3 regions of the Desulfovibrio sp. 3_1_syn3 genome follow, and region 1 is predicted to be linked to each of the others. Evidence: riboswitches for the same ligand, from Rfam matches in the RefSeq annotation. Region 1 holds a riboswitch; each other region holds the start of a gene.
What was found. Region 1 has a riboswitch for cobalamin ahead of HMPREF0326_RS03100 (sirohydrochlorin cobaltochelatase). Riboswitches for the same ligand answer to the same signal wherever they lie in the genome.
Positions count from the first base shown of each region.

Region 2: linked by a shared signal. The riboswitch ahead of HMPREF0326_RS11690 (FecCD family ABC transporter permease) and the one ahead of HMPREF0326_RS03100 (sirohydrochlorin cobaltochelatase) in region 1 are both predicted to bind cobalamin.
Region 3: linked by a shared signal. The riboswitch ahead of HMPREF0326_RS12345 (anaerobic ribonucleoside triphosphate reductase) and the one ahead of HMPREF0326_RS03100 (sirohydrochlorin cobaltochelatase) in region 1 are both predicted to bind cobalamin.

Region 1 covers NZ_ADDR02000001.1:714,512-724,717, reverse strand. Annotated here, with positions in the region: gene HMPREF0326_RS03150 (methionine ABC transporter ATP-binding protein) at 1-228, shown strand, start outside; gene HMPREF0326_RS03145 (methionine ABC transporter permease) at 221-883, shown strand; gene HMPREF0326_RS03140 (MetQ/NlpA family ABC transporter substrate-binding protein) at 918-1,718, shown strand; gene HMPREF0326_RS03135 (DUF883 family protein) at 2,102-2,416, shown strand; gene HMPREF0326_RS03130 (hypothetical protein) at 2,425-2,709, shown strand; gene HMPREF0326_RS03125 (hypothetical protein) at 2,673-2,936, shown strand; tRNA gene HMPREF0326_RS03120 (tRNA-Ala) at 3,536-3,611, opposite strand; gene HMPREF0326_RS03115 (pyridoxal phosphate-dependent aminotransferase) at 3,745-4,938, opposite strand; gene sfsA (DNA/RNA nuclease SfsA) at 5,066-5,917, shown strand; gene HMPREF0326_RS03105 (phenylacetate--CoA ligase family protein) at 6,090-7,370, shown strand; gene HMPREF0326_RS03100 (sirohydrochlorin cobaltochelatase) at 7,502-8,413, opposite strand; cobalamin riboswitch at 8,458-8,709, opposite strand; gene HMPREF0326_RS03095 (hypothetical protein) at 8,849-9,439, shown strand; gene HMPREF0326_RS03090 (30S ribosomal protein S1) at 9,584-10,206, shown strand, end outside.
Region 2 covers NZ_ADDR02000002.1:75,789-85,994, forward strand. Annotated here, with positions in the region: gene HMPREF0326_RS17435 (Rne/Rng family ribonuclease) at 48-2,399, opposite strand; gene HMPREF0326_RS11675 (metallophosphoesterase) at 3,003-3,692, opposite strand; gene HMPREF0326_RS11680 (5-formyltetrahydrofolate cyclo-ligase) at 3,765-4,394, shown strand; gene HMPREF0326_RS11685 (polyphenol oxidase family protein) at 4,385-5,149, shown strand; cobalamin riboswitch at 5,773-5,965, shown strand; gene HMPREF0326_RS11690 (FecCD family ABC transporter permease) at 6,110-7,195, shown strand; gene HMPREF0326_RS11695 (ABC transporter ATP-binding protein) at 7,249-8,109, shown strand; gene HMPREF0326_RS11700 (ABC transporter substrate-binding protein) at 8,048-8,908, shown strand; gene cobI (precorrin-2 C(20)-methyltransferase) at 9,083-9,811, shown strand; gene HMPREF0326_RS11710 (GGDEF domain-containing protein) at 9,873-10,206, shown strand, end outside.
Region 3 covers NZ_ADDR02000002.1:243,142-253,347, reverse strand. Annotated here, with positions in the region: gene nifS (cysteine desulfurase NifS) at 1-1,085, shown strand, start outside; gene HMPREF0326_RS12365 (HD domain-containing phosphohydrolase) at 1,303-2,607, shown strand; gene HMPREF0326_RS12360 (bacteriohemerythrin) at 2,707-3,780, shown strand; gene nrdG (anaerobic ribonucleoside-triphosphate reductase activating protein) at 3,934-4,548, opposite strand; gene nrdD (anaerobic ribonucleoside-triphosphate reductase) at 4,526-4,696, opposite strand; gene HMPREF0326_RS12345 (anaerobic ribonucleoside triphosphate reductase) at 4,920-7,175, opposite strand; cobalamin riboswitch at 7,306-7,487, opposite strand; gene HMPREF0326_RS12340 (hypothetical protein) at 7,710-8,612, opposite strand; gene HMPREF0326_RS12335 (M16 family metallopeptidase) at 9,327-10,206, opposite strand, start outside.

The DNA.
Region 1 (10,206 bases):
TACCGGCTCATCTTCAACGGCCGCTCTTCCTTTGAGCCCGTCATCGCCAACATGGTGCTGGAATGCGGCTGTCCGGTGAACATCATGTATGCCGACACCCGCGACATCAACGGCGTGGCCTTCGGCCAGATGGTCCTGCAACTGCCCGATAGGGAGGACTCCCGCGCGCGGATCATGGCCTTTGCCGAGGCGCATTCCATCATGCTGGAGGAAATGAAACATGTTTGACCAGCAGACCGTTGAAATGCTGCTTGTGGGCGTATGGGACACGCTCTACATGACCGTGGTGGCGACATTTTTTTCCTATGTCTTCGGCATGGTCATGGGCGTGGTGCTGGTCATCTGCCGCAAGGACGGCATCCGGCCCAACGCGCTTGTCTACAACGTGCTGGACGTGGTGGTGAACCTCACGCGTTCCTTCCCCTTCCTGATCCTGATGATCGCGGTCATCCCCTTCACCCGCTTTCTGGTGGGTACCACCATCGGCAACAACGCCACCGTGGTGCCGCTGGTGCTGGCCGCCGCGCCCTTTGTGGCCCGCCTGGTGGAATCCTCCCTGCTGGAGGTGGACAACGGCGTGGTGGAGGCCGCCCAGAGCATGGGAGCCAGCACCTGGCAGATCATCGTTAAAGTGCTGCTGCCCGAGGCGCGGCCCTCGCTGCTCAACGGCAGCGCCGTATCCGCCATCACCATTCTCGGCTACTCGGCCATGTCCGGGGCCGTGGGCGGCGGCGGACTGGGCAAGCTCGCCATCATGTACGGCTACAACCGCTATCAGACCGACATCATGGTCATTACGGTGGTTTTGCTGATCATCATCGTGCAGGCCTTCCAGTCTTTCGGCAACTGGGCCACGCGTCGCAGCGACAAACGCGGCTCGTAGCCCGGCTCCAACCTTTTACACAAGGACAAAACCCATGAAAAAATTGCTTCTGGCTTTTGCCGCCCTGTTGGGCACGGCTTCCCTGGTCTGCACCGCTCAGGCCGCGGGCACGATCACCGTGGGCGCGTCCCCCACGCCCCATGCCGAAATCCTTGTCGAGGCCGCCAAACTGCTCAAGCCGCAGGGCTACGTCCTCAAGATCGTGGAATATTCCGACTATGTGCAGCCCAATGTGGCCCTGGACAGTAAGGAGCTGGACGCCAACTACTTCCAGCACAAGCCATACCTGGACGACTTCAACGCCCAGAAAGGCACCAAGCTCAGCTCTATGGGCCCGGTGCACTATGAGCCCTTCGGCATCTACGCGGGCAAGACTAAGAGCCTCAAGGACCTGAAGGACGGCGCGCTGGTGGCCGTGCCCAACGACGCCACCAACGAGGGCCGCGCGCTGCTGCTCCTGCAGGACGAGGGCCTTATCAAGCTGAAGAAGGATGCCGGTCTGGCCGCCACCCGCCGCGACATCGTGGAGAATCCCAAAAAGCTCAGGATTGAGGAAATCGAGGCCGCCCAGCTGGTGCGCGCCCTGCCCGACGTGGACATTGCCATCATCAACGGCAATTACGCCATTCTCGGCGGTCTGAAAGTGGCCGACGCCCTGGCTGTGGAAGCCGCCGACTCCGTGGCCGCCGCCACCTATGCCAATATTCTGGCCGTGCGCGAGGGCGACGAAAAGCGTCCCGAACTCCGGGCCCTGTATGAGGTTCTGATCAGCCCGGAGATGGCCGCCTTTATGAAAAAGAAGTATGCGGGCGCGGTGCTGCCCTCCGTGAAGTAGGCTTTTCCCGCTGGTTTTAGAGCGTTTTAATATTGAAAATATCTCAGCGCACGGTGCGGATTTTCCGTGAAAACCCGCACCGCGAAATTATCGCAAGGCGAATTTACTTCGCCGTTACGCGCTGATTTCAAGCGCAAAATGCTCTGAGGAAGCTCTTGCTTCCGGCTGGATACAAAAAGCGGCCCATAACGTTCAGTCATGGGCCGCTTTTTGTATCTTCGCGCTGCCGGGTTGTAGAGAGGGCCCGGCGCTCGGAAGCGGGAAGCGTTTTCGCGGATTTGTCATCCCGGCGGTAATGGGGTACCAATGAACCATGGACAGATCAGCAATGCTCTGTTCCCTACATAAAATATAAGGGCGCTGCCCGAACAGGAGATACTATCATGGCTGAAAAAAATGAAGAAAGCATGGATACGTTGCGGAATGAACTGAACACCCTGCGCGATCAGATGGAAACGCTGGTGAAATCTCTCGGCGAAAAAGGCGGCGAGGCCTCCTCGGACATGGTCGCCAAGCTGGAAAGGGAACTGGAACACTACCGGAGAATGGCGGCCGATAAAGTGCACAAGGCTTACGAAGCCGGGAGCGCCGGCATTGAGCAGGTGGGCGAACAGGTGCGCCGGAATCCTGTGACAAGCCTGCTCGTGGCCTTTGGCGCGGGCTGCGCGCTTTCCTGGTTGTTCCGCCAGTACAGGTAAGAGCCCGCGTGAAGGGTCTGGCTGAACTCATCATCAGTTTCTTTGACCTGCTTGAGGCCGAAGGGCAGCTCCTGCGGCACAATGCTCTGCGCACATTGCGCACGGCAATGCTGCTGGGTTTGGGACTGCTCTTCGGCGCGGCGGCTTTGGCTTTTTTTGTGGCGGCGCTGTATAAGGCCCTCTCGATCGTGCTGCACCCGGCCTGGGTGTTGTGCATCATCGGGCTGGTCTGCGCGGGCATCGCCGGAGGCTTGTTATGGATGTCGCTCCCAAAGAAAAAACATACACAGTAGGCGAGGCCAAAGAGCGTTTACGCCGGGTTTCGGCCCGGTTTGATCCCTTTGCCGTTGTCAGGCGAAAGCCCCTGCACGCCACGGGCGCGGCCTTCCTGGCCGGGCTTGCCTGGGGGGCGTTGCGCCGTGGCGGCGCACCCGCGCCGGTGAGCCTGCTGCCCTTGGCCGCGCAGATCGTGAGCCTGGGGATGCGCTGGGGCCTGCGGCCAAAGGATGCGGCCAATTAATGTGTAAAACGTGGACAAATGAGAGCGAGCCGCCCCGGAAGAGGCGGCTCGCGACAATGGGTTTCTTGCCGTTTACCATGAAAAATTGACTCCTGGCAGCTCTCTCCCCATTTGGCTTAACAACTACGACGGTATGGGCTATCTACTCGGATCTTATGAATTTCGTATAAAAGAAAGCCTAGTGACCAGAGATGGGCAGTGTATAGCGGCAATTCTGAAATACAGGATAAAAGGCGATCCTAATAACAGCTACTTCGATACACAAGAAAATCTGGATATGTTTTTGGATTCATGCCCTGTGCTTTTTAAATTTTCTGAAAAAGATGTATATGATATTTGGAATGGACTTCCCCGACATGGGGGCTCATGCATTTTTCTTAGTGCGGACAAGAATCTGAAAGCCATTAACGTTAATGAGTTCAATATTGAAATTAAGCGTAATCTAAATCCGAATTCCAGTGTCAGACTGTGTGCGGATCCAACTGCGCGATATCCCCAACCTCTATATTAGCGCCGTTTGCCCTCATCTGTGGTGCCGTGCTCGATCTTAAAACACAAACCCCCGACCATCTGTGTGATGATCGGGGGTTTTCGAAATCTGGTGGAGCTGGACAGAATTGAACTGACGGCCTCTTGAATGCCATTCAAGCGCTCTCCCAACTGAGCTACAGCCCCACGGCAGAAGGCATACTGCCCAAAAGGGCGGCTTCTGTCAATATTTTTTATAAGTTTTTTTCAGGGCCGCGCGGGCCGTGGTTTTCCGTGGTCCGTAATCCGGCCATATCCGGCCGCATCTGGATTGTCCGGCTCAGCGCCGGGCCTCATGGGCCAGTTCGCCCAGCACCTCGCCCACGCGGGAAAGGGCGTCGGCCAGCACGTCGTCCGCCACCGCGTAGGAGAGGCGGATACAGTTGTCGTCGCCGAAGGCCGCGCCCGGCACCAGGGCCACATGGGCCTTGTCCAGCAGGTACGTGCAGAGCTCCGTGGAGTTGCGCACCTGGCCGCCGTAGCACTGGTGCACGTCCACAAAGAGGTAGAAGGCCCCGTCCGGCTTGGGACAGACAGCCCACGGCCAAGCCTTGATGATGTCCAGGGCCAGATCGCGCCGCCGCAGGAAGGCCGCGCGCATTTCGCCCACACACTCCACCGGGCCTTCCAGGGCGGCAAGGGCGGCCTTCTGGGACACGGAACAGATGCTGGAGGTGCTGTGCCCCTGCATGGAGGAGATTTTTTTGATCAGGTCCGGGTGCGCGGCCAGAAAGCCCACGCGCCAGCCGGTCATGGCATAGCTCTTGGACAGGCCGTTGAGCACGGCCACCAGTTCGGGGCAATGCTCGAACCAGGTGATGGCGCTGGTCATCTTTGCCGGGGGAAAGACCAGTTGGTCGTAAATTTCATCCGACAGTACAAAGATGTTCCGCGCCAGGGCCCAACGCATGATCTGCATGAACTCGCGGTCGGAATAGACCGCGCCCGTGGGATTGCTGGGCGAGTTGAGGATCAGCAGCCTGGTCTTGTCCGTGGTCTTTTCCTCAAGCATGAGGGGCGTGACCTTGAAATTGCGTTCCGGCCCGGCATGCACGGTCACGGGCACGCCGCCCGCCAGTTCCACCATGTCGGGATAGCTCAGCCAGTAGGGCGCGGGAATCAGCACCTCGTCGCCGGGGTTGATGGTGGCCTGCATGAAATTGTAGAGGCAGTGCTTGCCGCCCGCGCCGATGATGATGGATTCCATGGGCACGGGCGTGCCGTAGTTCCGTTCAAAGTAGCGGCCCGCGGCCTTGCGCAGATCGGGAATGCCGGGCACGGCGGTGTAGCGGCAGAAATTGGCGTCAATGGCGGCCTTGGCCGCGTCGCAGATATGCCTGGGCGTGGGGAAATCCGGTTCGCCCACGGCCAGGCTGGTCACGTCCACGCCCTGCGCCTTGAGCTCCAGGGCCCGGCTGTTGACACTGAGGGTCAGAGAAGGTTTGATGCTGCGCAAGCGTTCGGAAATCTGCATGGAGGGCTCCTTAGAAGAGCGGCATGGCATTGAAAATGTCGCCCTTCTGACGTTTGGCGCGCGGACGCGGCGAAAAAGAACGAAAAATCTGCCGCGAATTTTTTAGCAGGTTCAAAGCGGGGTGTAAATGCGGGACAGGGATGAACAGGGATTGCCGTCCGGGCCGGGCGGCTGTCCGGCCGGTGAAGGTTCCGGCAATGCGGATGCGGTGCCGCTGCTGCCCTTCGCGCCGGATTGCGTGATCGGGAAGTTCGTGCAACGGCAAAAGCGTTTCAGTGTGGAGTTGTGCCTGGACGGCGCTCCGGTCTGGGTGCACAGCAACAACTCGGGCAGCATGTTGGGCCTGACCCGGCCCGGCGCGCTGGTGCTGGCCTCTCCGGCGGCCAATCCGGCCCGCAAGCTCAAATATACCCAGGAAGGCGTCTGGCTGGCGGAAAGCGCCGTACCCGGGCCGCCTCTCTCGTCGTCAAACCCGCCCGGCCCGGTTCCCGGCGGGCGTGGATTCTGGGTGGGGGTGAACACCAGCGTGCCCAACCGTATGCTGGAGGCGGCCTTTCTCGCCGGGCGGCTGGCTTTTGCCGAGGGCTACGCCGAGCTGACCCGTGAGGCCAAGCGCGGTCAGAGCCGCCTGGACGGCCTGTTCAGCGGGCCGGGCCTGCCGCCGCTCTGGGTGGAATGCAAAAACGTGACCATGGTGGAGGACGACGCGGCCTGCTTTCCGGACGCGGCCAGCGAGCGCGGGCAGAAGCATCTGCGCGAACTCATGGACATTGTGGCCCACGGCGAGCGGGCGGCCATGTTTTATCTGGTGCAACGGCCTGACGGGCACTGTTTCGCACCGGCGGACTTTATTGATCCGGCCTACGCCGGGCTCTTTTATGAGGCGGCCGCGCGTGGGGTCGAGATCTATCCCTACCGGGCCGTGGTCAGTCCGCGCGGTGTGGATCTGGGCGGCTTGCTGCCCGTGCGCCTTTATTGACTTTCCGCGCGCGGGGAGTCTAGAAACGGGGCGGAACAACGAAATCGGAACAACAGGAAGCGGACACAAACAGCCGTTCCCGCCCGCACGGCCCGCGTATGGCCCTGGCACGGGCAGAGAACGGCGGGACAGACCGGCCAGACAAACAGAGGGGGCTCCTTCCATGCCCGACATGACCCATCGTTTCATTCCCCGGCTCACGGACGAGCAGATCCGGCAGATCCAGTTGGACGGCCTGCGCTACACCCTGCGCCAGGCGCGCAACTCCCCGCAGTACCGGGCGCGGCTGGATGCTTGCGGCGCGCGTGCCGAGGATATCCGCAGCCTGGATGATCTGCGCCAGCTGCCCACGGTGGATGTGGAGGATCTGCGCGAGGGCTACCCCCTGCCCCTGCTCTGCGTGCCGGAAAAGGACGTGGTGCGCATCCATGCCTCCAGCGGCACCACGGGCAAGCGCAAAATTCTGGCCTACAGCCGCCGCGACATCGAGACGTTCAGCACCCAGATGGCCCGCTGCTACGAGTTGGCCGGGCTTACGCCCGAGGACCGCATGCAGGTGGCTGTGGGTTACGGCCTGTGGACCGCCGGGGCGGGCTTTCAGCTGGGCAGCGAGCTTTTCGGCATGCTGACCATTCCGGTGGGGCCGGGCAATCTGGAAATGCATCTGCAACTGCTCAGGGACGTGGGCGCCAGTTGTTTCGGGGCCACGGCCTCCATGGCCCTGCTGCTGGCCGAGGAAGTGGAGCGCGCGGGCATCCGCGATCAGATCCGGCTGCGCAAGATGATCTGCGGGGCCGAGACGCGCAGCGAGAAAATGCGCCTGGCCATCGAGAGCAAGCTGGGCCTGGAAGGCAGCTATGACATCGCGGGCATGACCGAAATGTACGGTCCGGGCACGGCCATGGACTGCGACGCCCATGAGGGCCTGCATTACTGGGCGGATTTGTTCATCATTGAAGTGCTGGACCCGGACACCCTGCAGCCCGTGCCCGAGGGCGAAGTGGGCGAGATGGTGGTCACCAGCCTGCGCAAGGAGGCCGTGCCCCTGTTGCGCTACCGCACCCACGACCTGACCCGCCTGCTGCCGGGCCGCTGCTCCTGCGGCCTGAACATGCCCCGGCACGACCGCATTCTGGGCCGCTCCGACGACATGGTCATCTACAGGGGCGTGAACATCTATCCCGGCCAGATCATGGAAGTCATCGGCCAGTTCCCGGAACTGGGCGGCGAATACCAGATGGAGCTGACCAGGGACGAGCGCTCCCTGGACCATCTGGCCCTGATTGTGGAGCGCGCCCAGGATCAGCCGTCCGGCAATGACGCTGCCCTGGCCCAGGCTCTGGAGCGGCGGCTGCACAAGGCCATTCTGGCGCGCATGGAAGTGCGGGTGGCGGATTACGCCGGCCTGCCGCGTACGTTCAGCAAGTCCAAGCGGGTGATCGACAAGCGCTGATCCCGCTCCGTGCGTTGTGCCCCTTTCAGGACGATAGGGCGGACTTAGCGTAAACCCGGCACGAAAACGCCGCCCGTCTCCACGGAGTGTGGAAACGGACGGCGTTTTTGCTGCGGTGGATAAATCCGGCTTTACTGCTTCTTGGGTTCCTTGGTCAGGTCGTCCACATTTTGCTTGGCATGGTCCACAAAGAGATCACGCACGCCGGGCACTTCGCCCAGGCCCTTGAGGTTGGCCTCCACCTTGAAACCGGCGGCCTTGAGCTTGGAAGCCCAGGAATCCTCCTCGTCCCCGGCCAGGTCGTTGCGGGCGTGGTCCCCGGCCACCACCATCAGGGGCTGCAGCCAGACTTTCTTGATCTTGTGGGCCTTGAGCTCGGCCAGCAGGTCGTCAATGCCGCGCGCGCCTTCCACCGTGGCCATGAAGACCAGGGGGTCACTTTCCTTGAACGTGGCCCGCGTGCCTTCAAAAACCAGGTCCGCCCGGCCGTGGGCCTGTCCGTGGCCCATGAGCACCACAGCCTCGCCCTTCCGGCGTTTGTCGCCCATATCAGCAAGCACGGCCTTGGCCACGCTTAAGGCATCCTTGTGCGACTCCAGCAGGGGGCGGCCCAGGTACACGGCCTCAAAACGGCCCGGGTGCTTCTGGATATCCAGCAGCACGGCCCGCTCAAGCTCCGTAAATTCCTCGCCGGGCATCACATGCAGGGACTGCACGCGCACCACTTTCACCCCCGCCTTGGCCAGCGCGGCCAGGCCGTCGCTGATGCCGCCCACGGGCTTGCTCTGCTTGGCAAGTTTTTTGCGGATGATCTGCGAGGTGTAGGACCAGACCACGGGCGTGTCCGGAAACGCGGCCTTGAAGGACGCGTCCACGGCCTTGAACGAGGGCAGGGCTTCGGGCACGCTGGTGCCGAAAGCCACCAGCAGCACCCCTTCCTTGGGGGCTTTCTGATCCGCCGCTTGGACGGACGCGGCCAGCAGGGCCAGCAGAAGCAGGAAAAGCGGCAGGACGCGCGGGAACACGCGCAACGTACGAGACATGGCAACCTCCTCAATCGTGCGTTGAAAGGTGGATACGGCGGCGGCGCAAAGTGCCCCGGCCAGCGGGTGTTCGGACTTGAGGGATGTGGAGGCCCGCGTTTTTGATCATAATCAGGACAACGGCCCCGCGCCTCGGCTTCGCCTTCACCTGTGACGGCTGGCTGTCGCGCCCCGCCGGGATGTTTCCGGCAAGGCGAAGAAGCTCTGTACCCTCTTACCGCAGCGCGACTGTTTCCGATTTGCACGGAATTCCCCGCTACAGCGGGCAGAGGACAACAGGGGGGCGCAAAAGTCAAGACAAGTGTCGAAGCTGAAAAATGAGATAGCCGCCGTGACTCAGCGAAAAAGCACATTTTTTGCGATCAGGCCTAGGAGCTGTTTCCAGGCGCGCGCCGGGCCTTGGCCCGGCGCGCGTTTCAAGCTATACTTCCGAATATGGATACCTCCCTTGAGATGGATATTTGTTACGGCACCGGCAAGCGGCCTGAAACCCCCGCCGGGCTCAGCGCCGAAGTTTCGGCTGCGGCCGCAGCTCTGCTGCGCCGGGGCGTGCTGCTGCCCGCGCGAGGCGGGGATGCCGTGAGCCTGGGGCGTTTTCTGACCTTGGGGTTGGGGCTGGAAGAAGCATATGTGGAAAGCCGCATCCAGACCATTTTGCGTAACGGTCTGGCTGTGGATGATTTTGCCGTGCCCCTGGCCTCCGGCGACCGGCTGGCCCTTTCGGCGGCCATGCCCGGTGTGGCCGGGGCAGCCCTGCGCCGGGGCGGCCGGTACGCGGCCATGCGCGCCGCTATTACCCAGCGCCGGGAGGACGCGCCTCCCGCGCCCATAGCTCAACTTGAGGAACCGGTCTGGATCGAGCTGCGTTGCTTCAACAGCATTGCCGAGGAGTTGGCCGGGCATCTGCTGTGCCGGGGCCTGGCCGCCCGGCCCGCCGACGCGGGACAAGTCCTGCTTCCGCTGGCGGCCACGCCGCCAGCCGGTCTGGCGCTGCCTGAGCCGGGCCTGCTCTGGCTCGCGGCCTGACAAACCCGACCCTGCTTCGCATTTTTCCGTCTCTCTCCTTGGCTGTAAAACCTTGCGCCGGACAATTTCTCTTGTGCTTTTCCTTTGCCTCTGATAATTTTTCCCACTCTCTCAGCGAGGGGAAATTATTTGGAGGCATGGCAGATGGCAGACAAGGAAACCGGGCACGACGAAATTAATTTCGAAAGCGCCCTCGAAAACTATCTCAATCCCGATTTCGGCGACCTTGAAGAAGGCTCCATTACCAAAGGCGAGATCGTCCGTGTGGATGACGACAATGTGCTGGTGGACGTGAATTTCAAGTCCGAGGGGCAGATCCCCGCGGCTGAATTCCGTGACGCCGCGGGCAACATGGCCGTCAGCGTGGGCGACAGGGTGGACGTTTATGTGGTGCGCAAGAACGAAATGGACGGCACCATCACCCTTTCCTTTGAAAAGGCCAAACGCATGCAGGTCTTCGATCAGCTCGAGGACGTGCAGGAAAATAACAGGGTCATCAAGGGCCATATCGTGCGTCGCATCAAGGGCGGCTACACGGTGGACATCGGCGGGGTGGAGGCGTTTTTGCCCGGTTCGCATGTGGATCTGCGTCCCGTGCCGGATATGGACGCTCTGGTCAACCAGGAATTTGAATTCCGCGTGCTCAAGATCAACCGCCGCCGCAGCAACGTCATTGTTTCCCGCCGCGTGCTGCTGGAAGAGGAGCGCGATTCCAAGCGTCAGGATCTGCTGCGCACCCTGGAGGAAGGCCAGATCGTCCAGGGCAA
Region 2 (10,206 bases), on a different contig from region 1:
GAAGGCAGCGTCAACGTTGAGAATGCCATTCTCAACGTTAATCCGCTCTAGGTACGGATCGCTATTTCCAGGCATTTCCCGAAGTCCTGCTCCATTTCGCGCAGGCTGTCGCGCTTGTGGTTGAGCAGATAGAGGCCCAGTTCCCGCGTGGCTTCAAAGGTGCACTTTTCGCCGTTGGTGGCGCGCAGCATGCGGCGCAGCTCGCGCAGTCCCTGCAGCGCCTGCCATTCCAGGTTACGGCGCTGACCCGTGCCGCCGCAGGCCGGGCAGGGCTCCATGGTGATAGCGAGGGCTGAAGAGCCCATGCGCTGGCGCACCAGCTCCAACAGGCCGAAGGAACTCATGCGGGCCACGTCGTGGCGGGCGCGGTCGTTTTTCATGGCCTGTCGCAGGGTTTTCTCCACGTCCAGAATGTGCTTTTTGTCGCGCATTTCAATAAAGTCGATGACCACCTGGCCACCCACGTCGCGCAGCTTGAGCTGGCGGGCGATGGTTTCGGCGGCCTCCATATTTGTTTTGAAGGCCATGGCCTCAAAATTGCCCTTGCCGGAAATTTTGCCCGAGTTGATGTCGACGGCCATGAGCGCCTCGGTCTGGTCAAAGACCAACCGGCCGCCCGAGGGCAGAAGCACTTCGCGGGAATAGATCTGGTCCAGTTGGCGGCGCAGATTGAAACGTTCCCACATGGATTGGCGGATATCGCCGTGCAGGCGCACCAGATCTTTCTTGCGCGGGAAAAGCAGGCTGACGGTATCACGGATGCCCTGGGCCACTTCCTCGTTGTCCACCCAGATTTCGCAGACGTCGTCGGTGAGGTAGTCGCGCACCGCGCGTTCGGAGAGGCCGGGCTCCTGATGGATCAGGGCCGGGGCCGATATTTCCGTGGCTTTTTTGCGGATGTCGCGCCAGAGGCGCTTCAGATACTGCAGATCGTTCTTCAGGGTGGTCTTGGTGGTGCCGGCGCTCACCGTGCGCACGATGACGCCCAGACCCTGGCCGGGGTCGATGCCGTTCATCATCTCGCGCAGGCGGGCGCGTTCCTCGTCATTTTCCACCTTGCGCGAAACGCCGATCTGCTCCTGCCCGGGCGTGAGCACCAGAAAACGCCCGGCCAGCGAGAGCCAGGTGGTCAGAAACGCGCCCTTGTTGCCTGTGGGCTCCTTGACCACCTGCACCAGCACTTCCTGACCGGCCTTGAGCACCTTCTGGATGGGCGGGAACTTCTTGCCTTTGGCCGGTTCGTGATGGGCCAGCCAGTATTCGGGATGGATCTCGTCGATCTGCAAAAAGCCGTTCTTGCCCGCGCCGTAGCTCACAAAAGCGGCCTGGAGATTGGTGTCGATGTTGTGGATGACGCCCTTGTAAATATTGCCCTTGATTTTGCGCTGGTGGAGCATGTCCAGGTAGTATTCCAGCAGGCAGCCTTCCTCGGCCAGAGCCACTTCCACCTGTTCGCCGGGCAACACGCTGATGAACATCCGCTTTTTGCCCGTGGCCGCGCCGGTTTTGGCCTTGGCCGCCGTGGCGCGCGCTGTGGGTTTTTTGTTGTCCTCGGCCTCGGCGTTCTGGACGCTCTTGCCCTTCTTGCCGCGCCCCTTGGGGGCGGACACGCCGCCTTCGGCAACGGGAACTTCGGCAGCGGCGTCAACCTCGTCAAAAGCTTCGTCGTCGGCGTCCCCCGTGCGTTCCACAGCCGCGTCGTCCATGTTGTCGTCCGCTGCGGCATCATCCTCGCTCATCTCGCCCGTGGCGGTCTGGCGATTTTTGCGGTTGCGCCCGCGACCGCCGCGCCGTCCGCGCCGACTTTTGCGCCGGGGAGCGTCAGCGTTGCCGTCGTCCTCGTTTCCGGGGGCGGCTTCTTCGGCATCCACAGAGGCCTCGACCTGTTCCACCCCTTTCGGCGGGAGACTCTCGGGCCGGGAAATTTCTTTGGGAGCCTTGGCCGTTGTGGCGCCAGCCGTGGGGGCGGTCTGTCGGCTTTCAGTCTGAGACGATGGCGTGTCGGTTTCGGCAGGGGCGGCGGCAACAGTGGATGTTGGGGATGTCAGGGCTTTTTTCGCCCGGCTGCCGCGCGTCGTGTTGTTGCGCCCGCGCTTGGGAGCGGCCTTGGCCGCCTTCTCGGGCGTTTCCGCGGGATTCTCCCCGGTTGCCGGGGCTTGCGGTGGGGCCGCCGCCTGCATTGCCTCTGCACCGGTTTCAGCACTGCCGGTTTTGGCCGTGGCGCTGCGGCGGCCTTTGCCCGTGCGCTGGGCCGGAGCACGTTTGGGCTTGGCCGGGCTGTCCTCGCCGCCTTCAGGGGCTTGGGCCGGGCTTTTTGCAGTCGTGCGCCTGCCGCCCCGCGCCTTGGGGGCGGCTGCGGCGTCGGCATTTTCCGTGGTCTTGCCGTCAGCCGTCGGCACGTCGGGCTCTTTTGGGGGCTGAGCGCGTGCTGTTTTGGCGGCCGGTTTTTTAGTGCTGCGGGAAGAAGTACGGCGTTTGGGAGCGGGGGCTTCGCTGGAAACGGCGGAGTCTGCCGATGCGGGGGAAACAGGGGAAGCAACAGTGGAACGGTCCTGGCTTGCGCCATCCGTAGCCGGAGACGCGGCCACGGGAAAATCCTGGTCAGTAGTCATGAAAATCCTTCTGGCGGCAATCTGAAAAACAGCGCCGCGAAAAAATTTGTGAGCCCGGCCTGTCGAACGCCGCGTGGAGCACTGCGGCAGCAGCGCCGTTACAGGCGCGCAATTGCCGCGGACATGCCGGACCTTATTTTAATAGAGCCGTTTCAAAGTGAAATTGCTCTGCTGGCTGCGAAGGCAGCCGCCCGCCACAAGGCATAAGCGCGACTTATTTGCGCTGTGATGTACCGGAGCGGGCGTCTTCAAAACTTTGAAATTGTGACATCTCAGAGTTAATCTGCTCTATAATACGTCTTTTGTGAAAATATGCAAGAAGGGCCGCCCGGCCTTCGCTTCCAGCCTCTTTCAGAACAGGGCGGGGAGGAAGGAGCCGGGCGCGAAGTGTCAGCAGTTTTCCAACACTCGCAGTTCCGCGGACAGCCGCCCCGAGTTGGAGCGCAACAGCACGTAGCCGCCCTGGGCCAGCGCGCCGGGGTTGACCACCACGGTGCGGCCCACGCGGTCCACGGCTCTGGCTTCATGGATATGGCCGCAGAGGCAGATGTCGGGCTGGGCTTCTTCCAGAAATTCACGCACCGCCGTGGAGCCCACATGAACGTCGCCGGGAATCACGTCGCAGGCCGTATCCTTGGGCGGATTATGGGAAACCAGCACCGTATGCGGATAGCGCCGGGCGCGCTGCCAGCAGGCGTCCAGCCATGCCGCGAACGTGGATTCGGGAAATTCGCTGGGCGTGCCGAAGGGCGTGAACGTGGAGGCCCCCACGCCGAAAATGGCGGTGTCCGGCGTCAGTTCGCGGGTGACGGTATGCAGGTTCCAGCCCTGCTCGCTCAGCCATGCATCCACTTCCGGCCGGTCCATGTTGCCGATCTGGGCCCAGACCGGCAGGTCGTGGGCGCGCAGAACCTCCATGACCAGTTCGGCCTGCTTGACGCCGCCGGTGATGGTCAGGTCGCCGGTGACGATGATCCCGTCGGCCTGGGCCAGTTCCGGAATCCGATGGAAACAGGCGGGGTCGTCGTGGATGTCGCCCACGGCTATCCAGAGGTAATCCTGCGTATCGGCGCTTGGCATGGCGTCCTATCCTTTGTTATAAAAATGGTGTCGCAATCCTGCCATAACTCGCCACGGATGGAAAGAGCCGCCATGCTTCCCACATCTCCCGAATCCCCCATGTCCGAGGAACCCGTCGCGGCGCGCAAGGCCGCCCTGCGGGAGCATATCCGCAAGCTGCGCAGCCGCCAGCCGCCGGGTTTGGCGCGGGCGCGCAGTCTGGAGGCCCAGCAACGGCTGATTGAGGCCGCCTGCTGGCGCAATGCGCATTCCGTGGCGCTGTATGTGGCCCTCAAGGGCGAATTGTCCACCGACAAGCTGCTGGACGCCGCCTGGAAGAGCGGGCGCACGGTCTGGCTGCCGCGCGTGCGGCCCGGCGAAGCGGGGATCATGGACTTCGTGGTCTGCACGGGGCCGGAACAATTGCGGACCGGCCCTTTCGGCCTGCGCGAGCCCGAGGACGGGCTGCCGGGCTTCGGGCCGGAAGGGGCGGGCAAGGCCTTTAAGCCGGATCTGCTGGTACTGCCTGGCTTGGCCTTTGACCTGCACGGCGGCCGCCTGGGCTTCGGCGGAGGGTATTATGACCGTTTTCTGGACAGCGAACTGGCCTGCCCGCGCGTGGGCCTGTGCTTCGCCTTCCAGGTTGCCAAAAATCTGCCCCTGGAACAGTGGGATCAACGCGTGCAATATCTCTGCACGGAAGAGCAGTTTCTGTGTCTGTAAGCTACATTCCTTTTCAGTTTCCCGGTCTTGAGAATGTCCGTTGCGCCTTTCAGGTCCGAGCCGCCATCCCCGGCGGGGTGTACCGCAACGGCTATGACGGCGGCAATATTTCCTTCAGCACCGAGGACGACCCGGATATTGTAACGGGCAACCGCCGCGACCTGCTGGCGGCCTTGCAGCCGCACGGTCTCACGGCTTGGGCGGAGCTCAATCAGGTGCACGGCGACGTGCTGCTCTTCGAGCCGGAAGCCGTGGCCTGCGAAACCCGGCCCACGGCGGACGGCGACGGCATGGCCGTGTCCCGGCCCGGCCTGGGCCTGCTGATCAAGACCGCGGACTGCCAGCCCATTCTGCTGGCGCACAAGGGCGGTCGATACGTGGCTGCCCTGCACGCGGGCTGGCGGGGCAACCGTTGCGATTTCCCGGGTACGGGCGTGGCCCGCTTCTGCGCGCGCTATGATCTCAAACCCTGCGACCTGCTGGCCGTGCGCGGACCCAGCCTGGGGCCGGGACGGGCGGAGTTCGTCAACTTCGAGCGGGAATGGAGCGACGACTTCCGGCCCTGGTTCGACCCGGCAACGCGGACCATGGATCTCTGGGGCCTGACCCGCCGGCAGTTGCAACAAGCCGGTCTGCCGGAGCGCCAAATCTACGGCCTGGATCTTTGCACGGCTTCCAACAACGGACAGTTCTTCTCTTACCGGCGTGAAAAAAGGTCCGGCCGTCAGGCCAGCCTGATCTGGATCACGGCCTGAGGCTGATCCGTCGCGCGTCTACCTTGGCAAGCGTATAAAAGTTCATTTAATTTATACGGCTGGTTCAATGTATTGGTATTTATCATATACTCTTTCCCAAGAGTTGGGCGAAGCCACCTTTGCTCCGCCGGAGCGAAGCGCAGGCGGATGGCTGGTGCCGGGAGAATTCTAAAAAATATGCGCTAGCCGTTGCCGCGTCAGCGGCTTGCTTGAGCCGTTCACGGCGAAGCCGTATTATGGATCAAGACAGCACCGCTACGGATAGCGACAGCGATTTCCTTGGATACAATTTTGCGTAACCAATTGCTGTCTTCATCCGTAGCTTCCTTCGTCGCAACGGCTGAAGCAAGATTTTTGCGCGCTGGCAAGGAAAATGGAGCTTTTTGCGCGGAAACCGACCGGAAGGCGGCCCAAAGGGCCGTGCCCGTTGGCGAGCCGGGCGAGCCTTACGGGCATCAAGAGCAGGGCTGTACTTCAAGTACGTGAGCGGCAAAAAACGCCGGATGACGCCGCCAACGTCGAACAGGCTGGTTTTGACGGATAATCCCGGCAAATAAGATGCCTTAAAAGCTGGAGTCAGATGTATCTGTCCGGCCGCATTGACAGGGCCGCGCGCCGCGCCTAATGTGCCCTCTGACAACGGTAGCCGGACCGGCGGAGCAACGCGGAACGGCTTGAAAAGGGAATCCCGTGTAAAACGGGAGCGGACCCGCCGCCGTGAGATCCGCAAACCGCGCCCCATTTTGTGCCACTGGAAACGGGAAGGCCGGGGCAAGGGGATCAAGCCGGAAGACCTGCCGTGCCCATTTTCGCGCTCCTGGTGCAGCTTAACTTTGAAAAAGTGCATTGCTCTGGCGTGAGATGTTCTCCGGCAACGGGTTTTTGCCGGTCAGGCAGAGGAAATACGGGCCTCTTCCAGTTATGGAAGAGGCTTTTTTTGTCCGCATAGCCCCATATGATATGCACATAGATGCCCTTTCCCGGCCGCCCCGGACGCGGTCCCTTTGCCTTGCCCTGGCCGGGCTGGCGGCGCTCTGGCTATGCTCCCTGCCGCTGGCCTGCCTGCCGGGGCCGTTCCCGCTGGGCGTGAATGAGGTTTTCCGCGCGCTGGCCGCGAGCCTGGGCCTGGCCGCCGCTCCGGTGGACGCCTCTCAACTCCTGGTAGTGGGGCAGATCCGTCTGGCGCGGGTCTGCCTGGCGGCACTTTGCGGCGGCGCGCTGGCCGTGGCCGGCGTGGCCCTGCAAGGCGTACTGCGCAATCCCCTGGCCGACCCTTTCACCCTTGGCATTTCCGCCGGTGCGGCCTGCGGTGCCAGCATGGCTATCGCCCTGGGCGGCGTCGGCGGCGGGTTCGGCCTGTGGCTGGGGCGGATTCTGGGCCATGCGGCGGGAGTGACCCAGGCCGGGTTGGTGGCTCCCGCCGCTCTGGCCGGGGCCCTGCTGGCCCTGTGCGGCGCGCTCTGGCTGGGCCGGGGCAAGGGGGATTTCAGCCGCGAAAGCGTGATTCTGGCGGGTATTGCCGTGGCCGCCTTTCTGGGGGCCCTGGTGGCCCTGGTCAAGGCTCTCAATGAGGAATCCGTGACCAGCATCGTGTTCTGGATTCTGGGCTCGCTCCAAGGCCGGGGCTGGGACAGTCTGCCCCTGCTGCTGGCGACCCTTATTCCCGGTCTGCTGGCCGTGGGTCTGGGCTGGCGGGCCTTGGACGTGCTTTCGCTGGGCGACGAGCAGGCCGCGCAACTGGGTCTTAATGTGGGCCGGGCGCGCTTCTGGCTGTTGGCCGGGGCCAGCTGCATGACCGCCGGTTGCGTGGCCGTGGCCGGAGTGATCGGCTTTGTGGGCCTGGTAGTGCCGCATGTGCTGCGCCTTTTGCTGGGACAGGGGCACGGCCCTTTGCTGGTCGGGGCCTTTTTCGGCGGCGGCGTGCTGCTGGTCTGGGCTGACGTCCTGGCCCGCAGCGTGCTGGGCGGCGGCCAGGAATTGCCCGTGGGCGTGGTCACGGCCCTGTTGGGCGGGCCGTTTTTCGCCCTTCTGGTGCGGCGGCGCTGATGTCCGGCGCACGATCAATGGACAGGCCGCTGAGCAGAGCAGTGGAAGGGCCGATGCTGGACGTGCGCGATCTCACGGCGGGCTATGCCGGGCGGCCCGTGCTGCGCGGCGTGAGCCTGGCGGCGCGCGGCGGCGAAAGCGTAGCCCTGCTGGGACCCAACGGCAGCGGCAAAACCACCTTGCTGCGTTGCATTTCCGGCGTGCTGCGGCCCCAGGGCGGCGGCATACGTTTGGCGGACAGGCCGCTGGATGGCCTGCGTCCGCGCGAACGCGCCCGGCTGGCGGCCGTGGTGCCGCAACGCGCGGAATGCCCGTCCGGCCTGAGTGTGCGTCAGATGGTCCTGCTGGGGCGCTATCCCTACCTCTCCTGGCTGGGCGGCTACGGACGGCGGGACTACGCCGCCGTCGGACAGGCCCTGGCCGCCACCGGAGCCGCCGCTCTGGCCGCGCGTCGCGTGGGGGAGCTTTCCGGCGGGGAACTGCAGCGGGTGCTGCTGGCGCGGGCTCTGGCCCAGGAGAGCCCGCTGCTCCTGCTGGACGAGCTGGCCGCCGGTCTGGATCTGGCCCGCATGGTGGAACTTTTTGATCTGCTGGAGCGCCGTCGGGCCGCCGGGGCCTGCGTGCTCATGGCCATGCACGACTGCAATCTGGCCGCCTTGTATGCAACCAGGCTCATGGGCCTGAAAAACGGCCGGGTACTCTTTGACGGCCCCGTGTCCGAGGTCTTCACCGAGGAGAGACTCAGTGTTCTGTACGATATTCCCATCCGGGTTTTTTCGCATCCGCGCTGGGGCCTGCCCCAGGCGCTGCTGGGGCGCGCTTCCGGGCCGTGGAGCAACGGCGCCGTCAATTTTGCTGCTGGTTCTGCTGCTGACGGGCCTGAATCCGGCCCCGGTTCAGGCGGCTCCCATTGAGGTGGTTGACGACACGGGCGTCACGCTGACTCTGGATAAACCGGCCGAGCGGATCATCGCCCTGTACGGCGCCTACAACGAGCTGCTGCTGGCCTTGGACGCGCGCGACCTGCTGGTGGCGCGCACCGTGGCCGACGCCCATCTGCCGGAGCTGGCCGGTCTGCCCGCCATAGGCACCCATATGCGGCCCAATGCGGAACTGATCGTGGCTCAGAAGCCGGATCTGGTGCTTCAGCTCGCCGGACGGCGCGAGGCGCTGTTGCAGACCGAAGCCCTGCGTAAACTGGGCATCAATGTGCTGACGTTTGAGATGGATTCTTTTGACAAGATGTTCGATGTGCTGGAAAAGCTGGGGCGTCTCACGGGACGCGAGCAAAAGGCCGCCGGGCTGATCCGGGACTGGCGGGCGCGCCTGGCAACGCTGCGGGCGCGCCATGCCGGGGAAAAGCCGGTGCGCGTTTTCTATGAAGTGCGTTATCCCAATCTGCTGGCCGCCGGGCAAGGCAGCATCGTCAATGAGATCATTGCCGTGGCCGGGGGCGAAAACGTGGTCGCGGACGACAAGAAGCTGGTGCGCTTCAACGAGGAGGCTTTGATCCTGGCTGACCCGGACGCCTACCTGATCCAGAAGGGTCCCATGAATCCCGATCCGCAGCCTCTGTCCGAGCGCGCCCATTACCGGGATTTGCGCGCCGTGCGCACGGGACGGGTACTTGTGGTGGATGAGGACCGTTTCGCCCGGCCCGGCCCCCGCGCCGTGGAGGCGGCGGAGGAGTTGGAGCGCTGGCTCCATCCTTAGGCATGATGTTCTTTTGCCCGCTGGACGTTGTCGAACAACGCTTTTTATTCCGCTCATGGACCAGAAGAGTCCACTGCGCTGCATAAAAAGCTTGTTCTCCTCGCCGGCGGGCAAAATTCCTGTCGTGCCGGGCGGAATATTACACCTGATAACCAACGAGCAAGCGAGCAAGATATGACCGGAACTTTGTACGGACTGGGCGTGGGCCCCGGCGCGCCGGATCTGCTGACTCTGCGGGCCGTGAACGTCCTGCGCACGGTGGACGTGATCCTGGCGGCGGCCTCGCCGCGTAACGACTATTCCGCCGCCCTGGACACAGCCCGGCCCCATCTGCGCGCGGACGCGCGCCTGCTGCGCCTGGAATTTCCCATGACCCGCGACGCCGGGATTCTGCGCGCGGCCTGGCTCAAAGCCGCCGAAGCCGCCCGTGATGTATTGGAAGGTGGGGAAAACGCGGCCTTCCTGACCATCGGCGATCCGCTGGTGTACAGCACCTTCGGTTATCTGCTGCGCACCCTGCGGGAAGTCGCGCCCCATCTGCCGGTGGCGATCGTGCCCGGCATTACCTCCTTTCAGGCCGCGGCCGCACGCACGGGCACGGTGCTCTGCGAAGGCGGCGAGAAGCTGCGCATTCTGCCCGGCATCAACGGGCGGGACGACCTGGCCGCGGAACTGGACAATGCGGACACAGCGGTGATCCTCAAGGCCTACCGCAACTTCCCGGCCATCCGCGAAGCCTTGCAAAGCACGGGCCGTGACGCGGACTGCCTGCTCGCCAGCCACGTGGAACAGCCTGAGGAACATATCCGGCGCGGCGTGGCCGCAGTGGACAGCACGCCGCCCTATATGTCATTGATTGTAAGCCGGAAGTCGAAAACCGGCGGGGAGGAAGGCACGCGCTGACGGCGGACGTGTTTTTGTTGCCGCGTTCTCAAACGGCTGCCGGATCACCGGGGGAAGTGCGATGGTCGATATCCTGCGGACGATAGTGCAGCACGATTATGAATTCGTCATGGTCGTGGACCTGTCCACCGGCCGCTATGTGAAATACGTGGGCAGCGACGCCTACGCGCATATTCCGGAGCAGGGCGATCATGCCGTCCAGGTGCGCAGCGTGGCCGAGCGCTTTGTGCTGCCCGAGGACAGGGAAGAGTATCTGGAGAAGATGTCGCTGCCTGTCATTGCCGCCATGCTGGAGAGCCGGAAAAAGCCCAGTTTTACCTACCGGCGGCGCAAACTTTCCGGCGAAATCGCCTGGCTCAAGGCCAATTTCATCTATGCCTCCGAAGAAAAGCGCA
Region 3 (10,206 bases), on a different contig from region 1:
CCTATCTGGGCGAACTCTACGGCAACCCTTCCAGCATGCACAGCTTCGGCGGCCAGGTGGGCGAAGCCGTGGACACGGCCCGCGAACGCATCGCCGCCCTGCTGGGGGCCGGTCCGGATGAAATCATTTTCACCTCCTGCGGCTCGGAGAGCGACAATACGGCCATCTGGTCCGCCCTCCAGACCCAGCCGGAAAAGCGCCACCTGATCACAACACGGGTGGAGCATCCGGCGGTGCTCAATGTGGTTCAGTACTGGGAGCGCCAGGGCTATCACGTGACCCTGCTCGGCGTGGACGGCAAGGGCCGCCTGGACCTGGACGAATACGCCGCCGCCCTGTCCGACGACACGGCCTTGGTGTCCATCATGTTCGCCAACAACGAGGTGGGCGACATCTACCCCATCCAGGCCATGGCCGAAATGGCCAAGGAACGGGGCATACTCTTCCACACCGACGCGGTACAGGCCGTGGGCAAAACCCCCATCGACCTCAGGCATCTGCCGGTGGACATGCTCTCCCTGTCCGGGCACAAAATCCACGCGCCCAAGGGCATCGGCGTGCTCTACGTGCGCAAGGGCGTGCGCTTCAGACCGTTTCTGCGCGGCGGCCATCAGGAACGGGGCCGCCGGGCGGGCACGGAAAACGTGCCCTACATTGTGGGCCTGGGCATGGCAGCCCAACTCTCCAGCGACCATATGCAGGAAGAGCGCGTCAATGTGGCCCGGCTGCGGGACAAGCTGGAAAACGGCCTGCTGGAGCGCATCCCCGACTGCATGGTCAACGGCGATGTGGAAAACCGCCTGCCCAACACCAGCAATATCGCCTTCAAAAATGTGGAAGGCGAGGCTATCCTGCTGATGCTCGACCGTCTGGGCATCTGCGCCAGCTCCGGTTCGGCCTGCACCTCGGGCAGCCTGGAGCCGTCGCATGTGCTCAGAGCCATGGGCGTGCCCTTCAACTACGCCCACGGTTCGGTGCGTCTCTCCCTCTCCCGCTACACCACGGAAGAGGATGTGGATTACGTGATTGAAAACTTCCCCGGCGTCATTGAAACCTTGCGGGCGATTTCCCCCTTCAAGAACTGATCCGGAATGCGGCAAAACGCCGGAGGGCATGCCCTCCGGCGTTTTCATATGCCTCCCGCCGGACAGACGGTGAAAACGCCCGGCGGCGGGCCATGGCTTACAAAAAAGTGTGCATTACATAAAAACGGCGTACCCGCTTGCCTCCCGAACCACTATGATTTAGTTTTGCTCAGCCCTTCAGGGTATTCTTCCGGTGAGGGCAACAGCGTGAGGCTTTATGCGGACGATCCGTCTTTTTGATTTGCTCAGAGGCTTTTCCACCGCGCTGGACATGGTGACGCCGGCTCTGGCCGGACATCACGCGCGCGTGGCCTATCTGAGCCTGCGCATGGCGGAGAAACTGGGCTACAGCCGACGCAGGCGCAGCCAGCTGCTGACCGCGGCCATCCTCCACGATATCGGCACCGTGCCCTTGAAAACGGAAACCAGGGATCTGGTTTTTGAAATCAACGAGGGCCCCCACTCCCGTGCGGGCTGGGCCTTCTGCAAAACAGCGGGACTGCCGGAGGCCATCCATACCCTGGTCCTCCACCACCATACCCCTTGGAGCACGGCCCGCGCATGCGGTGGGGACGCCCGTCTGGGCAATCTCATCCATCTGGCCGACAGGCTGGACATTGCCCTGCGTGCGCAGAAAAATACGGATTTCACCGCCGTGGCCGAGCATCTTTCCCGCCAGAGCGGCAAGTTCGCCCCACGCTACCTGGAGGCCCTGCGCGCTTTGGCCGAAGACCGGGAGTTCGTAGAACAGGCCGGCCATGCGGAAGCCATGCTCCAACATTTGGGCGAAATCACCCCCACAGAATGCCTGGGGCCACGGAAATTGCTGAAGGTCTGCGGGCTGTTTTCCCTGATCACCGACTCCAAAAGTCCGTTCACGGCCACCCATTCCAGCGGCGTGGCCTATACGGCCCGTGCCTTGCTACAGCGCAGCGGCCTGGCAAGCGCAGAGGAATATACCACCATTTTTGTGGCCGGTCTGCTGCACGATATCGGCAAACTGGCCGTGCCCACGGAGATCCTGGAAAAACCCGCTGCCCTCACCCCCGAGGAATTCGCCGTCATTCAGCGTCATGCCGGAGTCGGCCTGGATCTGCTGGGCAGCGTGCCCGGTTTTGCCTGCATCCGGACCTGGGGCGGCCTGCACCACGAGCGGCCCGATGGTTCGGGCTATCCTCTGGGCCTCAGCGGACGTCAACTCCCCCTGCCCGCGCGGATCATGGCCGTGGCCGACGTGTTCACCGCCCTGACTGAGGACAGGCCCTACCGCCAAGGCATGCAGATCGACGATACCCTGACGATCATGCGGGACATGGCCGGTCGGAGTGCCCTGGACGCCGACGTGGTGCGTCTGCTGGCCGACGACGTGGCCCGGATCAATCGGGCCCGCCTTGACGGGCAGCGTAAGGCCGCTGAAAATTTTCAGCAACTGCGCGCCCTGTGCCGCAAGCCGGACAAAACCGGCCCCGAGGGCGAAGCGCCCGTCCACGACGGCGAGCCTTACGGCCACAGAGCATTTTGATACTGTCAAAATATTCCGCGCACGCTTGCTTGACCGTCAAGGAACAATTTCAAGCGCGACAGGCTCCAGGAGCTGTTATGCGCAAGGCAGGATATAACGATGCGTACCACTCTCTTTCTGCTGCTGGCCTGTGGGCTGCTGGCGGGTGCGGCCACGGTTCTGGCCCCCGCCGCGCCCCTGGACTGGATATTGCCGGTTCTGGCCCTGCTGCTGGGCGGCTGCGGCCTGATTCTGCTCTACCGGGCGGTATTCGCCCCGGCAAAGGCGCTGGAACGGGATCTGCGCGGCCTGAAGGAAACCGCCGCCCTGCCCTGCGACGCGGCCTACGGCCTGCTGCGCCCAGTGGCGGACGCGGCGGCCGAACATGCGGAGCTGTTACGGCGCGAACTGGCCCAGGCCCGGTGGGACGCCGAGGAGGCGACCCAGTCGTTGGAGGAGTGGCGCGAAAAATACAAACTGATACAGGCCGGTCAGCAGCTGATCCGCGAGAACTTGGCGGCAAGCGCCACGCGCATCCACATACTTTCCGATGAATTATCCCGCTTGCTGCCTTCCCTGGCCGAATCCGGTCCCGGCGCGGCCCCGGCCGGTGAGGAAGCGCTCTCGTGCCGCGCGCGCGGCGCGGATGCGCTCATCACGCAATTTCTGAAAAAATTCAACAGTGATCTGGATTTTCTCAATGCCTGTCTGGCGCAGGTGGAAAAATTCACCGACATGGCGCAGACAGAACAACCAGCCGTGTTCCGACCCAGCGGCGACGCCATTGTGACCTGGTCCGACAGTCTGTCCACGGGCGTACCGGCCGTTGACGGGCAGCACAAACTTTTGCTTTCCTACATCAACAAGCTGCACCGGGCCATCCGGGACGGCAGGGATGAAAAGACACTGCTGGAAGTGCTGGACGCTCTGGCGGGCTATGCCTTCACCCACTTCAATACAGAGGAAATCTTCTTCAGCCACTCCGACTACCCGGATGTGGAGAAGCATATCCGCGTGCACGACCAGTTCAAGGCCAAAGTGGTGGAATTCCGCGACGCGGTTTCAGACGGCAAGGCCAATGTGGATACGGAAGTGCTGGACTTTCTGAAAAACTGGCTCATTGAGCACATTCAGGGCATGGATGTCGCCTTTGCCCCCTATCTTGCCAAAGCGTCGGGCGACGGTCGGGAATGATTCCGGCCGGACCGAATTTACGCTGAAACACATTTGTTCAGGCGCCGCCATTCTTCACAGCGGCGCCTGAACTTTTTTTATACGCTCATTTTTCGTCATGGCCATTCGCGACAAGGACTGCCGCACGGCGGAAAAGATCGGAATCAGCCCGGCTCAGGCCGCGTTCTTTGCATGCTTTCCTGCAGCGTGCGCCAGCTGACGCCGCTGCTCCCTGTCCAGCAGACGCTGGTTGGAACTGCCCCGGAAGGGCAGATCCAGATCCCGCAGAGCTTCCAGATACGGCCCGTCAATAAGCAGATCGGTCAGCTCCAGCAGGCGGGCTATTTCCGGAGCGTCTCCGCGTTCCGCCCGCGCCAGCAAAGATTCATAGGTATAGCCGGTGTACGTGACCACATCCCCGCCCCGCGCGCGGACCCTCTCGGCCACGGCGCAGAGCGCCGCAGCCTGGAGAAAGGGTTCGCCGCCGGAAAAGGTCACTCCGGCCAGCAACGGATTTTCGTCATACACAGCGAGGAGTTCGTCCACGTCGCGGATGAAACCGCCCTCCAAGCTGTGCGTTTCCGGATTGTGGCAGCCCTTGCAGCCGTGCGGACAGCCCTGGGTAAAGAGCACAAAGCGCAGGCCCGGGCCGTCCACAATGGATTCTTCGACAATGCCGGACAGACGCAGAGACGGGCGCGCTTCACTGTCCGACTGCAACCCCGCCCGCGCGCGGGCCGCAGCGGGCGACGCGGACGCGGTCCGCTCAGGCATGGCGAACCCGGTCATGCTCCTCGGCTCGCTTGGCATTGTTGAAGCGGTCCAGGGTGCCCACCAGATAACCGGTGATCCGGCGGATGCGCTCAAAGCCCATGCCCTGGCCCACCATCTTCTGTTTCGTTTTCGTTTCCTCAAACAAGCGCGATTCCATCAGCATTGCCGCAATCTCCTTTCTGGTTCTGAAAGTTGTAAAAAATTTCCCACCGGTTCGGGAACCGGGGTTCAATAACGCGGATCAACTTTGAGAAGTTACATTCTCAGAGTATCTGAGACGCCCGCTTCGGCGCTTAACGGCGCAAGTGAATCGCGCCCTCGCCTTCGCAGCCGCCAGAGCAATTTCAAGTTGAAATTGCTCCACTATGATATTCCACCTCGACCGTTCATTCCCACTTGGGCATCTGGGGGTATTTTCTGCGGAGTTCCCGCAGCGCCTCCAGACTGATCCCCTCGCCCTCGCGGCGGCCGCAACGCGGGCAGACGTCGTTGATGACGCCCGTGTAGCCGCAGACCGGGTCGCGGTCCAGGGGATGGTTGATGGAGCCGTAGCCCACGCCCTGATCATGCATGTAGCGGATGATGCGCTCAAAGGCCTCGAGATTTTTGCAGGTATCCCCGTCCAGCTCCACATAGGTGATGTGCCCGGCGTTGGTCATGGCGTGGTAGGGAGCTTCCAGCTGGATCTTCCTGAAGGCCTTGATGGGATAGTAAACCGGTACATGGAAGGAATTAGTGTAATAATCGCGGTCCGTGACGCCGGGAATACTGCCGTAGCGCTCCCGGTCCAGGGACACGAAACGCCCGCTTAAGCTTTCCGCCGGGGTGGCGATGAGCGTGAAGTTCAGGCCGGTCTTTTCCGCTTCCTCGTCGGCGCGACGGCGCATATGCCCGATGATTTCCAGGCCCAGCTTCTGGGCCTCCTCGCTTTCGCCGTGATGCGCGCCCACCAGGGCCTTGAGGGCCTCGGCCAGACCGATGAAGCCGATGGTCAAGGTGCCGTGCTTGAGCACTTCCCCTATGCCGTCGTCCCAGTCCAGCTTGCCGGAATCCAGCCAGATGCCGTTGCCCATGAGGAAGGGATAGTTGCGCACCTTTTTGGCGCTCTGGATCTTGAGCCGGTGCAGCAACTGCCGGAAGACCAGGTCGATCTTCTCATCCAGCAGGGCGTAAAACTTTTCCGGATCATTACGGGCTTCCAGGCCCAGGCGCGGCAGGTTCACGGAGGTGAAGCTCAGATTGCCGCGTCCGCAGGTCACCTGGCGTTCCGGATCATACACATTGCCCAGCACACGCGTGCGGCAGCCCATATAGGCCACTTCGCTGTCGTAATAACCGTCCCTGTAGTACTGGAGGTTGAAGGGGGCGTCAAGAAAGCTGAAATTGGGGAAAAGGCGTTTGGCCGAGGTTTCCATGGCCAGTTTGAACAAATCGTAGTTGGGGTCCTCAGGATTGTAGTTGACCCCTTCCTTGACCTTGAAAATCTGCACCGGGAAAATGGAAGTCTCGCCGTTGCCCAGACCGGCCTGGGTGGCCAGGAGCAGGTTTTTCATGACCATCCGGCCCTCGGCGGAGACGTCCGTGCCGTAGTTGATGGAGCTGAACGGCACCTGGGCCCCGGCCCGGGAATTCATGGTATTCAGGTTATGGATCAGGGCCTCCATGGCCTGGTACACGCGCCGGTCCGTATTGGCCAAAGCTTCGTCCACGGCATAGGCGTGGGCGCGTTCCGTCAGTTCTTTCCACTGTTCGGGAGCCGCTTCGGTCAGCGCGCGGCCCAGAGCATCGGCTCCGGCCATGCTCGGGCGCACGCCCACGGCATCCAGCAGTTTCCCGGCCAGTTCCTCCGCAGCGGCCGCGTCCAGGCCCCCGGCAATGCGCAGGCAGGCGCAGAAGGCCTTGCGGTATTCCTTGGCATAGGTCTTGATCACGCCCTCGGCCATGGCATAGTCAAAGTGCGGCACGCTCTGGCCGCCGTGCATTTCATTCTGGTTGGCCTGAATGGCTATGCAGGCCAGGGCCGAATAGCTTTCAATGGAATTGGGCTCACGCAGATAGCCGTGCCCGGTGGAGAAACCATTTTTGAACAGCGGGATCAGATTGATCTGGCAGCAGGTTTCGGTGAGCATGTAGAAATCTTTGTCATGAATATGGATATCGCCGTTAAGGTGCGCGGCCGAGGCGTCCTTGGGCAGGATATAATTGTCGATGAAGAATTTGGAGCCCTCGGAACCGTACTTGAGCATGGTGCCCATGGCCGTGTCGCCGTCAATATTGGCGTTCTCCCGCTTGATGTCCTCCCGGATGGCCGGGGAGTACGTCAGCTTTTTGTAGATATCCATCAGGTAGGATTCCGCGTTGCGGATCTTGGCGTGCTCCGCGCGGTAGAGAATATAGGCCTTGGCGGTTTTGGCGTAATCGTACTGGATCAGCGTTTCTTCCACCACGTCCTGAATTTCTTCCACATGGCGGAGGCTGCGCTCATCCAGCTTTCTGCAGACTTTTTCGGTGACGAAAAGCAGGTCCGTGGGCGACATGTCCTCGCCGCCCACAGCCTGATTGGCTTTGGTGATGGCGTTGAGAATCTTGACCGAATCAAAGGGCACGGACGCACCGTCCCGTTTCATAATACTGGCGGGCATGAAAAACTCCAGGCATGGAGGGGCTGTATGGAATAAAAAACCTCCGCCCGCAACACAGGCGGAGGAGGAAGCGCATTTATCCTCACTGCAAGACCTGACGGCAAAAGCCCCGTTGCCGGCGGTCCGTCCTCAAAGACGATGAATGAAAGCAGGTCTTCCGGCTTGCCGGCTCGCTTTTCGGCCTTCCCGGAGCGAATCCAGTGGCGCGCAAGGAAAAGCGGCATCAGTTCGGCGCACGGCGGCGGGTCCGCTCCCGATTTGAACGGGATTCCCTATTAAGCCCCGAAGGGCGCTTCCGTATCTCTAGAGATAGTCAAAACAGCCCCTTTCTGTCAATCAGAGGCGCGAAAAAAGGCTTCCTTGCTTCGTAGCAACATATTGAATTTAAAAGATAAATTTTAAGGGTACGGCCCTACGGCGACGACCGTCAGCGCTCCGGCCACAGTGCCGGGCCGCCATGCCCTCCAAAAGGTAGCGCCGGATGGTTTCATCGCCGACGATGCCGGGCAGGAGCATCTTGCCGCCCCCGCCGGTTCACCGCGCCGGGGCGGCCTGGCTTTCGGCTCCTCTCCCTGACGGGCCGCCGAGCCGCGCCGTGATCCAGAGGTCCAGACCGGGCACGCCCTCCTCGCCCACTGGCTGCCAGTCCAGCACGGCATCCCGCCGCGCTGCGGACAGATAGCGCACAAAACGCAAATGCAGATTCAGAGCGCTGTCCTTTTTATTCCGACCGACAAGCACGCTGTGGGCAGCCAGAAAAAACTTGCGGGACTCTCCTTCCGGGCCGTTGCAGTCCAGATAGAGCAGGCAGAGCGTATTCTGATCAATATCAATGTCGTTGAGCAGATCGTAATCGACCAGCCGCACGAACGCACCACCGGCGGAGACGTCGATCAGGCGTATTTTCCGTTCCAGATCCTGGCTGTAACGGCTCATATAGATCTGCACCTGGCCGCGCTGCTCCGGCAACATGGGCGCGAACCAGAAGCGGAATTTTTTGAGCATGCCCGGCCCCAGGCGCAGCCGTTCGTGCCGACGCAACTCCCGCCATAAGGAACGGAAAGGCGTCTTGAGCGTGATCTCGGTCAGGGCGTTTCCGGCGTCGCGCCGCACGTCCTGCACGCGGCAGTTGCAATAAAAACCGTGCCGCGCGACGGCAGCCTTACCGCTCTCTTCCTGCCCGTCCCTGGCCTCTTCCGGCTTCACCTCGATATCCGGCTTGAAATAGATGCGGCACTCCCCGCCCTTCAGTTCAGCGGGAATCAGGGGCTCCGCCGTGGACAGGACCGTGATGTCGCGGGCGGTAAAGGTTACGGTGCAGAGCAGAGGTCCCGCTTCGCGCGGACGGCCGTCAAAGGTGAGTTGGACCGGAAGGGCCCGGTCACGGGCGTATTCCAGGGCGGTTGCGATATTCGGACGCCAGAGGCAGAGGGGCATTACGCGGATCTCCTGTCATCACCAAGGATGCATGCCATGTCCTTTGGCACAGAGCAAGTTGGGGAATTGCCATTCTCAAAGCCGGCGCTGACCTCAGCCGGCTGTTGTCGTTATTCGCAGCAATGCTGTCCTCGTCTGTCGCGTTGCGGCTACAGCCAGGCTTCGCCATGAACGGTTCAGGCAAGCCCCGGCGGCAATAGCTGACGCCCGGTGGGACTGAGTTTCAGCCCTTTGCCTCAGGCGCGGGCGGCCACGCGAGTGAGCACCGGAGCAGGGGATCTTTCAACGTTAACCTGCCCTATTTCCCAAGGATTTTTCATGGATAGCTCACGCGGACGCGTTCTGTAAAGTCGCAACAGCGCCCCGTCCCGGTCGAACTTGACCGCGACGGGGCGCTGTTCAGACAAAACCTGCGAACGCCGGGGATATTCTAAGCAGATTAACTTTGAGAATTGACATTCTCAAAGTTTTTAAGCCGCTCGCTCTGCTCTCGATGTCCGTACGGCGGCATAGCCGCCAACGGCTGACGCTCGTGGCGAGCGCCTGCTTACGCAGCCGCCAGAGCAATTTCAAGGTGAAATGGCTCTAGGTTGGAAGTTTCATTCCCTGCCCAAGAAAGCGAATTCCGGCGCAGGACGCATGGTAAAGCATATTCGAACTTCGCATGGAACGGGCCTCGCGCAGGAGAGAATGAAAGCACGTTGGGAGCGGCTCCTACGGCAGCAGGGTTACCTCATAGGCATTGGCCGGTTCCAGATACTTGCGGGCCACGGCCTGCAAATCAGCCGGGGCCAGCGTGGCGGCCTTGTCCAGCAACTGCTTCTGGAAATCCTGGGGATAGTGCAGCACGGCATCCGTGGCCGCCTCACCGGCGCGGTCCGCCAGGCTCTGCCTCTCGCGCAGGTATTCGCCCAGCAGGCGGTTGCTTCCGGCGGCCAACAGGGCCTTGGGCAGCGGCTTGGCCTTGATTTCGGCAATGATCCCGGCAAAGCCCCGCCGGGCCTGCTCCAGCTTGTCCGGCGTGGTGCCGATGTAAAAGGCCATGAAGCCCGTCTCCGGCATGCTGCGGTTGAAGGCGGTTACGGTATAGCCCAGGCCCTGCTCGTCGCGCAGGCTGGCAAACAGCAGGCCGCTCTGGCCCGAAAGCACGGATTGCAGCAGCATCAGGGCAGGCGCGTCCGGATGGGTGGGCGGCACGGTTTTGAAGATCTGCAGGAGATGGGCCTGATTACGGCCCGGCAGATTCAGGCTGAGCGCTCTGTCCTTGCCCCAGTCGGGCGCGGCCACGGCCAAGCCTTCCCCTTCCGGCGCGGGCAGGCCCTGGGCGAAGGCCAGCACGGCCTCGCGGTCAAAGCTGCCTGCCACGGAAAGCACCCACGGCTGGCCGGACTGACGGGCCCAGAAAGCCTGCACGTCTTTGCGGTCAAAGCCGTCCAGGCTCCGGGGCGTGCCCAGGCCGTCAAAGCCATAGGGCTGTCCGCCGGGATAGAGGAAGGGATTCAGCTTGGAGAACATATAGGCCAGAGGATTGTCCGAGCGCTGGCGGATGGCGGATTTCATGTTATCCACCTCACGGCGCAGTTCCTTGGTTTCG